Regions from separate parts of the Bacillus silvicola genome, predicted to be linked through region 2. Evidence: riboswitches for the same ligand, from Rfam matches in the RefSeq annotation. Region 2 holds a riboswitch; each other region holds the start of a gene.
What was found. Region 2 has a riboswitch for S-adenosylmethionine ahead of ACP6L7_RS26090 (cyclase family protein). Riboswitches for the same ligand answer to the same signal wherever they lie in the genome.

Region 1 (3,284 bases), on a different contig from region 2:
TTTTATCTTTCCTTTCTTAAAGACTTTTCTTCATTTTATCATACATATCTTTACACAATTATGTATGAAGCCAACGATGCATCATGATACAATATAAGTATATACACCCACAAAAAGGAAAATGAAAATTATTTATACTCCTAGACTTCACATCATTAGCTACTCTTTAACTCCCCTTATATTTTCTACATAGTAGATTTTATTTTAAAACTTACATTATAAAATAATTTGGAGGTTCACACACTATGGAACTATACAAAAAATTAACAACAACATTCATCCTCTTATTCGTCGCTTCCATTACTGTCGGTTTTTCGCTAAAAGGCGCGATTCCATATGCTACATTAATAAGCATTATATTCGCAACACTCTTTTTACTATGCAGTGCATTTTGCGCAGGAAAAGCACGTCAGATAAAGCAATGATTGCATATGTTCCGTAAGAAACCGACAATTTGTAAATCATGTAAAAAGGAAATACAAACGTATGAAAAAGTATATTGAGCTAGACGGAGAAGTGTATTGCAACTCATGCATCCAAATCATAAATAAAACCAAATAAAAAAAGCTTTGCGCACACAGCGCAAAGCTTTTTTTCATATATTATAGACCAGCTTGCTCTTTTAAAGTAGCTGCTTTGTCTGTACGTTCCCATGAAAGATCTACATCAGTACGTCCGAAGTGGCCGTAAGCTGCTGTTTGTTTGTAAATTGGGCGACGTAAGTCTAGCATTTTAATAATACCAGCTGGGCGAAGATCGAAGTTGTTACGAACTAGTTCTACTAGTACGTCTTCAGATACTTTACCAGTGCCAAATGTATCAACTGAAATTGATACTGGTTGCGCTACGCCGATTGCGTATGCAAGTTGTACTTCTGCTTTGTCAGCAAGACCAGCTGCTACGATGTTTTTCGCAACATAACGAGCTGCATATGCTGCTGAACGGTCAACTTTCGTTGCATCTTTACCAGAGAATGCACCGCCACCGTGGCGAGCGTATCCACCGTAAGTATCAACGATGATTTTACGTCCTGTTAAACCAGCATCACCTTGTGGTCCACCAATTACGAAGCGGCCAGTTGGGTTAATGAAGAATTTCGTTTCTCCATCCATTAATTCTGCTGGAACTACAGCTTTAATTACATGCTCTTTTAAATCGCGATCGATTTCTTCCCATGTAACATCTGGATGATGCTGTGTAGAAATTACAATTGTATCTACACGTACAGGTTTACCATTTTCATCATACTCAACTGTAACTTGCGTTTTTCCATCCGGACGTAAGTATGATAAAGTGTCATCTTTACGTACTTCAGTTAAACGACGAGCTAATTTGTGAGCAAGCGAGATTGGAAGTGGCATTAATTCTTGTGTTTCATTACATGCGAAGCCAAACATTAAACCTTGGTCTCCTGCACCAATTGCCTCAATCTCAGCGTCAGTCATTTGACCTTCGCGTGCTTCTAGTGCTTGGTCAACACCCATAGCGATGTCAGCAGATTGCTCATCGATAGATGTTAAAACTGCACAAGTTTCTGCATCGAATCCATATTTTGCGCGTGTGTAACCAATGCCTTGAATTGTTTCACGAACGATTTTCGGAATATCTACATAAGTAGAAGTCGTAATTTCCCCCGCTACCAATACTAAACCAGTTGTTACAGTTGTTTCACAAGCTACACGTGCATTTGCGTCCTTTGATAAGATCGCATCTAAAATTGAATCAGAAATTTGGTCACAAATTTTATCTGGATGTCCTTCAGTTACAGACTCAGATGTGAACAGATGACGTTTTTTTGTCATGTGGTAAACCTCCCTACAGTAATTGTATATATTGTACGGAACTCATCCTTAATTTGCCACAAACTGCGACATACATTTATTCTCCCACACAAGCATACAGAAAAACCTTTCCTACTTTACATAGAGGAAAGGTTTAATTTGCTACTTGCATACTGCTTTTTGCCCTTTGCTCTTATCGTTCGAGACCATTAGCCTCGCACAGGTTTTAGCACCTATTCACCTGTATTTACCACTACAAGTGAGGTTGCTGGGCTTCATCGGGCCTGTCCCTCCGCCAGCTCGGGATAAGAGAGTATCCGTCCCAACCTATACTAAAGAAATGATATTCATTTGTCAATTAATATTCACATTTTCCTGAAAGTTTTTCTCAATACGTATTAGGATGAAATATTAATAAGGAACTAATCCATTCACACAAACAAAAATAAATAAATAGTATACATTATTTATATAATTGTGTTATACTCTTGATGGGGATTACGAGAAATATTTCATTAAATGAAAAGGATGGTATATAAATATGAGTACTGTGAATGTCCAAATTGGTTTACATGAATTATTGAACGGAAGCAATGCACAGATTCAACTAAGTGTTCCGCAATTAGTGGAAAAAGTATTAATGCGAAATGAAGGGAAATTAACTTCTACTGGTGCCGTTTCTGCTTCAACAGGAAAATACACAGGACGTTCTCCTAAAGATAAATTTATTGTGAAGGAAGCATCGGTTGCTGACAAAATTGCTTGGGGAGCTGTGAACCAACCGATTTCTGAAGAACATTTTAATAAATTATATACGAAAGTTTTAGAATACTTAAAAGAAAAAGAAGAGTTATTCGTCTTCAAAGGATTTGCTGGCGCTGACCGCAGCTATCGCCTACCAATTCAAGTTGTTAACGAATACGCATGGCATAATTTGTTCGTACATCAATTATTTATTCGTCCAACTGAAGAAGAATTAGCAACTCATGAATCAGAGTTCACAATTGTTTCTGCACCAAACTTTAAAGCAGATCCAGCAGTTGACGGTACAAATTCTGAAGCGTTCATTATGGTTTCATTTGAACAACGTATCGTGCTAATCGGTGGTACAGAATATGCTGGAGAAATGAAAAAATCAATCTTCTCTATTATGAACTTCTTACTACCTGAACAAGACATTCTTTCTATGCATTGCTCTGCAAACGTAGGTGAAGAAGGCGACGTAGCACTATTCTTCGGTTTATCTGGAACAGGTAAAACAACATTATCCGCTGATCCAAACCGTAAATTAATCGGTGATGATGAGCACGGTTGGTCTGATAACGGCGTATTCAATATTGAAGGCGGTTGCTACGCGAAATGTGTAAACCTTTCTCATGAGAAAGAGCCACAAATCTTCGATGCAATCAAATTCGGTTCAGTTTTAGAAAACGTTGTCATTGATGGTCAAACACGCATCGCTGACTATAACGATACTACTTTAACAGAAAATACACGTGCTGC
Region 2 (3,284 bases):
TACATTGATATTACAAGATTTAAAAGTTGTGATTCCGCTTGTCTTATGTATATTCTATTTCATTATTTCACATTCTTTGTTAAAACGATTTCAATCTTATGTAAGAACAGTGTTTGAAATGATGAACAATATGAAAGAGACGGAAAATTTAGCTGTAATTGGGACAATGTCTACAACAATTGCGCATGAAATCCGAAATCCATTAACGGCTTTGAAAGGGTTTACGCAAATGCAAAAAGAAAGAAACCCTGAAGATATGATTAGCTATGAAATAATGCTACAAGAGATTGAGAGAATCAACGGTTTTGTTAGCGAATTGATGTTATTAGGAAAACCGAAACCAACAAATTATGAATGGTGTAACATACGGGAAATCCTTTTATATGTTGTGCAGTTAATGGAAAGTTATGCGAGTCAATATAAGGTGAAAGTTTATTTGCAAGGAGATGGAAATTTACCCGTTATAAACGGTGATGATAAACAATTAAAACAAGTGTTGTTAAATATTATTAAAAACGGAATAGAATCAATGCCCGAAGGTGGGGACATTCATATTCGGGCATATGAAAAAACTAAGGGGTATTTGTGTATTTCTGTCGAGGATCAAGGTTTAGGGATAGAGAAGGAGAAGCTAGAGAAGATTGGAAAGGCTTTTTACACAACAAAGGAGAATGGTACAGGACTTGGTTTAATGATTACATATAAAATTATTAAAGAACATCAAGGGAGTATCACCGTTCAAAGTAGTATGGGTGTGGGAACGAAGGTGGAAATTTATTTACCGACAGTGTAGAGAAACAGAAGAAAGTATTTTTCAGAAAAGTGTTCTTGTTGTGTAAATATAAACATTTTATAAAATGTTTCAAGAAGGGTTTTTTTTATAAAATACTTCGTTTATAATGGAGGAAAATATCGACATGAGATTGGTTGCTCATGTAGCGGTTCGGTAGTGTTATGAAAAGAAAAGAAGGGGTGCACGCGCATCCTTTTTTCTATGCGGATATTATGAAAGAGGTGGTATGATGGAATTAACATTAAATTCGACTGTATGTTTACACACGATTCAATTTCGAAAAGAGAAATTGAATTATATTGTAAAAGATACAATTACAGGAGAAACATATGAAATGCCGCCACTTTGGATTGATGCACTAGCAATGATGCGTGACGGTTTTTTATTGGGAGAAATTGAGGAGAAATTAAAAGAAGAGTATCCGACCGAAGAAGTAAATATGGTAGCATTTACGAGGCAATTGTTAGAGCTAGAGCTGGTCGAAATGGTGGATGGAGAAGAGATAGCTTGTACAAAGAAGAAAGATAAAGATTATTTAGCTTGGTTACGCCCAAGAGTGGAACAATTCTTTTTAAACTTAAATAAAAAATATAAAAGCAAAGGTCAAAAATGATCTTTGCTTTTTTTGTAGGCGTGTTTAAAAAATAACAGCGAATGCTCTTGCGAAAGCACCGTCACTATCTTTAATTTTTAAAGGTGCTGCTGAGAAAAAGAAACGTTTCGCTTTAATAGCATCTAGATTTGTTAAGTTTTCAATTAAGTAAATGTTATTCCCTAGTAATATGTGGTGAATCGGTGATGTTTCTGTCGTTACCTCATCAGGAGAAATAAAATCTAAACCGACTGATTTTACTTTTAATTGAACCAGTTCTTCAGCTAATTCTTCGGAAAGATAAAACGCTTCTTTCTCATAAGCTGCTGTATTCCACTTATTAGATAGATTGGAATGGAAAATGACAATATCATCTTCTTTTATATCGGTATTATGCAATACTTCCTTAGGTAACTTTCTCTCTTGGATATGAGTTACATCGATAAGAACGGCCTCACCTACAAATTGTTTTAGGGGTAATTGATCAATGGTGGTTGCACCTGAAATGAAATGCGCAGGGGCATCGCAATGTGTACCTACATGAACGACAGAATGAAAATCTGTAACTTGATAGCCCGTCTCTTCAACGTTTGTAATTGCTTCTAGTTGGATTTTTGGTGTTCCAGGAAATTGAGACATATTGTTTTCAAATGTTTGTGATAGGTCGATTACTTTCATTTTAAATACCTCCAATATATGTTTTAAAATATAAAAAACTCATCTTTCATAATCAAGAAAGATGAGTTTTGCACACAATGGTTAAGTTTTATCTTTCAAAATGCATTGCATTTTGCAGGAATTAGCACCTATTCAGTTTGTATAAACTGAGGTTGCTGGGCTTCAAAGGGCCGGTCCCTCTGCCTCTCTTGATAAAGATATATTCAGTTTTAATATTTCGATTTTTTTAATAATTAAATTGTAATTCATTTCCTTTTTTAGTGCAATACAAAATAGGTATTCACCCAAATAAGGTGGCTCGCATATTGTAGCTTATGTAAATAGAATGCTGCGAAGGAGTGAGTGCAGTGACAGGTAATGTATTGAATTATTATGCTGGTGGAAATACAGCTAGGGGATTTCATAATTTATACGAAGAGAATTTAAAAGGGCTAGACAGGTTGTTTATTTTAAAGGGTGGTCCAGGAACTGGGAAATCTTCTTTAATAAAGGCAATAGGTCGTGAATGGGTTGAAAAGGGATATGATATTGAACTTTTACATTGTTCTTCTGATAATAAGTCAGTTGATGGAGTGATTATCCCAAAATTAAAAGTAGGAATTGTTGATGGAACATCACCGCATGTTATTGAGCCTAAAATGCCAGGGGTTGTGGAAGAGTATATTAATTTAGGAGTTGCTTGGGACTCAGATAAATTAAGAAAGCAGAAGTTAGAAATTGAACGATTTGTATCAGAAGCGAGCAAGGCTTTCCAATCTGCTTACGGATGTTTTCAAGAGGCATTAGTTATACACGATGAGTGGGAGAAAATATATATTAATAATATTGATTTTAACAAAGCAAATGGACTAACAGATCAATTGATTCAGAAATTATTTACAGATAAAAAGGGGAAACAATCGATTGTGAAACATCGGTTTTTAGGAGCTGCTACACCGAAAGGAGCAGTTGATTTCGTTCCTAATTTAACAGAAGGATTACCACATCGTTATTTTATAAAAGGACGCCCTGGCTCTGGAAAATCAACAATGCTCAAAAAGTTAGCGCAGGCAGCAGAAGAAAAAGGGTTTGAAGTTGAAGTATATCATTGCGGATTTGATCCGAATAGTCTTGATATGGTTATTGTAAGAGAATTAGGATTTGCAATTTTTGATAGTACCGCACCACATGAATATTTTCCAAGTCGCGTGGGTGATGAGATTATAGATATGTACGCTCTTA
Region 3 (3,284 bases), 250 kb from region 2:
ACTTTTCTACCCTTTTTTCAATTTCATTTTTGGGAAGACCAGATAGACGTAAGGGTAGTGCGATGTTTTCATAAACGGTAACGGTTTTAAGTAAATTGAATCCTTGAAAAATCATGCCGATCTTTTGTCTCGCTTTTGCGAGTTCTTTTGTCGATAAGGTTGTTAAATCTTGTTCGTTTATAATGATATTTCCTGTCGTTGGTTTTTCTAATAAATTTACACAGCGAATTAATGTACTTTTACCAGCGCCGCTATATCCAATGATTCCAAATACCTCGCCCTTTTTTACTTTAAGGGAAGTTGATTTAAGGGCCTCAACATTCCCTTTTTTTGTTGTAAATACTTTGGAGACGTTTTTTAATTCAATCATTATAGTCAGCTCCTACCAAGACGGTAAAACAGAACCATCAAATTTTTTCTCAATGAAATCTTTTACTTCTTTAGATTGATAAGCTTTCTTCAATTTATTTACAACTGCATCATCTTTATTTTCAGTACGAACAACGACCCAATTCACATATGGTGAATCCTTTCCTTCGCGGAAAATAGAATCTTTCGCTGGGCTTAATTTTGCACCTAATGCAAAGTTTGTATTAATTGCAGCGGCTTTCACTTCACTTAGCTGCGTTGGTAATTGAGATGCCTCTAATTCAACAATCTTTAATTTTTTTGGATTTTCAATTACATCTTTTGCAGTTGCCTTTTCTGTAGCTTTTGGATCGACTTTTAAAATCCCTGCTTTTTCAAATAGTTTTAAAGCTCGAAGTTCATTTGTTGGATCGTTTGGTACAGCAATTGCGTCACCCTCTTTTAATTCTTTTACATCTTTTAAACTTTTAGAATATACGCCCATAGGGAATGTTACTGTTGAAAATACTTCAGTTAATTTCATGTTGCGTTCGGCTTTAAATACATCTAAATAAGATTTAGTTTGATAGCTATTTACATCGAGGCTTTTTTCATCTAAAGATACGTTTGGCGCTACATAATCATTAAATACCTTTACATCAATTTCGAGACCATCTTTTGCTGCAACTTCCTTCACCTTTTCAAAAATTTGTTCATGCGGTCCACCTGTTACACCAACGGTAATCTTTTTCTCATCTAATGCTTTTACCTCTTTATCAGAATTAGCACCACATGCACCTAACAATAATACAGCTCCACTTACAATACTTAATAATACCTTTTTCATCTATAATTCCCCCTTAATATACGTTCCAAAATAAAAAGCACCTCTCAAAAATAAGAGAGGTGCCGAATAGACGAAATAGGTTCCTCTCTTATCTTCCAAAACGAAAATCGTTCTGCAGGAATTAGCACCTTAGCTTATACGTTATAAGCTCGGTTGCCGGGCATCATCGGGCCAGTCCCTCCGCCACTCTTGATAAGAGTATGTGTATGTAGTTTTTAAATATGGTATTAATAGTAAATCTTACAAAAAGAATTGTCAATATTATTTTCTGAATATATTTTATTTTAAGGTGATGGAAACATTCCCTTTTTTATGTCCGGTCTCTACGTACGTATGAGCCTCTGAAATTTCTTCTAGCGGGTAAGTTTTATCAATAACTGGTTTTAATTTTTCTTCTTCCGTTAGCATTTTTAGTAGAAGCATATCTTCTTTGCTTACTTTTGCCATCGTTCCGTTGACTGACACGTATTTACCGTTAGCTGTTAATGCACTCTTGCAATGGGATTTTTTAATTTTTCCAACTGCATCGAATATAATATCGTAGCGTTCATCTCGCTTTGTAAAATCTTCTTTCGTATAATCAATTACGTGATTAGCTCCTAAAGATTGTACTAACTCAAAATTTGAATTGCTACAAACAGCTGTAACAGTCGCACCGAAATATTTAGCAAGTTGCACAGCAGCGGTACCTACTGATCCGGAAGCGCCATATATAAGTACTTGCTGTCCTTTTTTTATGTGTCCTTTTCTCAAAAAATGTAATGCTGAAGTGCCACCAAAAGGAATAACAGCAGCTTCTTCATATGTTAAATTGAGGGGCTTTAATGCTATCAATCCGCTTTCATGCACACATGTGTATTCAGCATAACCACCAACGTTCAGTCCTGTTAATGCAAAGACTGGGTCTCCTTTTTTAAATTGAGTTACATCCGTTCCTATTTCTTCAATTTCACCAGATAATTCTACACCGAGTATAGGCCTTCTCGGTGTTCTGAAACCTAATATAATTCGCATAGGAATCCAAAATAATAGGGGGCTAGAAAAGCTCCGCATTCTACAATCTCCAGTAGTTACACTTGTTGCGTGAATCTTAACTAATACTTCATTCTTTTTAGGAGTAGGTTTCTTTACGTCTTGAAGCTTGAGAACGTTAGGTGGCCCGTATTTTGTGCAAATAATTGCTTTCATAGCAACCTCCTGAATAAAGTTATTTTCCTCTACATCATATTTAAATTTTTTTAAAATCATGCTTATGGTTTCACTTCATAGTAAGTAAAAGAAGGATAGTTCTTTTTTACAGTGTAGTATTTTCCTTTTAAAAAAGTAGGTACAATAAAAATAGAGAGAAGTACTAGTGAGATTAGAATTTCAAACGAGGAGAGTGCCATTTGAAAAAAAGAAAGATAGCAGTTGTTATTGTAGCGTATACAGTGTTGCTCGCGACATCTATATATACATACAAAGAGCAACTGGATCATCCTATTATGAGTGATGTAGGAAAGTTACTTCCAACGAAAATTAAACGTGTTGAAAATGCTGAGGATGAAAATTCATTTAAAAAATTAGTGCAAGATGCAAATGCTTCTGGAGAGAAGATTTCTATTGCAGGTATGCAACATAGCCAAGGCGGACAGACGTATTATCCGAACGGCACGATGCTTGATATGAAGGGCTATAATGAAATATTAGAGTTTGATCCGGAGAAAAAGAGGATTAGGGTACAAAGCGGTGTCACATGGAATGACATTCAAAAGAAAATCAATCCATATGGTCTTGCAGTTCAAGTGATGCAATCTCAAAATATTTTTACTGTTGGTGGTTCATTAAGTGTAAATGTACATGGGCGTGATATTCGTCATGAAGCATTGATTGATACAGTAGAGTCGTTCAGATTGTTAATGGCAGATGGTACGGTACGTAATGTAAGTAGAGAAGAAAATGTGGACTTGCTTCCGTATGTAATTGGGGGATACGGATTGTTTGGTGTAATTTTAGATGTGACGCTAAAGTTAACTAATGATGAATTATATGAAACGCATACGAGGGTACTAGACTATAAGGAATATTCTTCGTATTTTAAGGAGAAGGT

Region 1: it holds a riboswitch for S-adenosylmethionine, as region 2 does, so the genes downstream of both, metK (methionine adenosyltransferase) here and ACP6L7_RS26090 (cyclase family protein) in region 2, are expected to answer to the same signal.
Region 3: it holds a riboswitch for S-adenosylmethionine, as region 2 does, so the genes downstream of both, ACP6L7_RS27430 (MetQ/NlpA family ABC transporter substrate-binding protein) here and ACP6L7_RS26090 (cyclase family protein) in region 2, are expected to answer to the same signal.

The regions. Positions count from the first base shown of each region.
Region 1 is NZ_JBNGVC010000012.1:1,669,855-1,673,138, forward strand. It holds gene ACP6L7_RS20690 (hypothetical protein) at 246-425, shown strand; gene metK (methionine adenosyltransferase) at 603-1,802, opposite strand; SAM riboswitch class I at 1,972-2,093, opposite strand; gene pckA (phosphoenolpyruvate carboxykinase (ATP)) at 2,323-3,284, shown strand, end outside.
Region 2 is NZ_JBNGVC010000013.1:783,871-787,154, reverse strand. It holds gene ACP6L7_RS26100 (ATP-binding protein) at 1-793, shown strand, start outside; gene ACP6L7_RS26095 (hypothetical protein) at 1,023-1,406, shown strand; gene ACP6L7_RS26090 (cyclase family protein) at 1,431-2,063, opposite strand; SAM riboswitch class I at 2,149-2,261, opposite strand; gene ACP6L7_RS26085 (PRK06851 family protein) at 2,411-3,284, shown strand, end outside.
Region 3 is NZ_JBNGVC010000013.1:1,036,010-1,039,293, reverse strand. It holds gene ACP6L7_RS27435 (methionine ABC transporter ATP-binding protein) at 1-370, opposite strand, end outside; gene ACP6L7_RS27430 (MetQ/NlpA family ABC transporter substrate-binding protein) at 383-1,195, opposite strand; SAM riboswitch class I at 1,281-1,394, opposite strand; gene ACP6L7_RS27425 (NAD(P)-dependent alcohol dehydrogenase) at 1,475-2,383, opposite strand; gene ACP6L7_RS27420 (FAD-binding oxidoreductase) at 2,584-3,284, shown strand, end outside.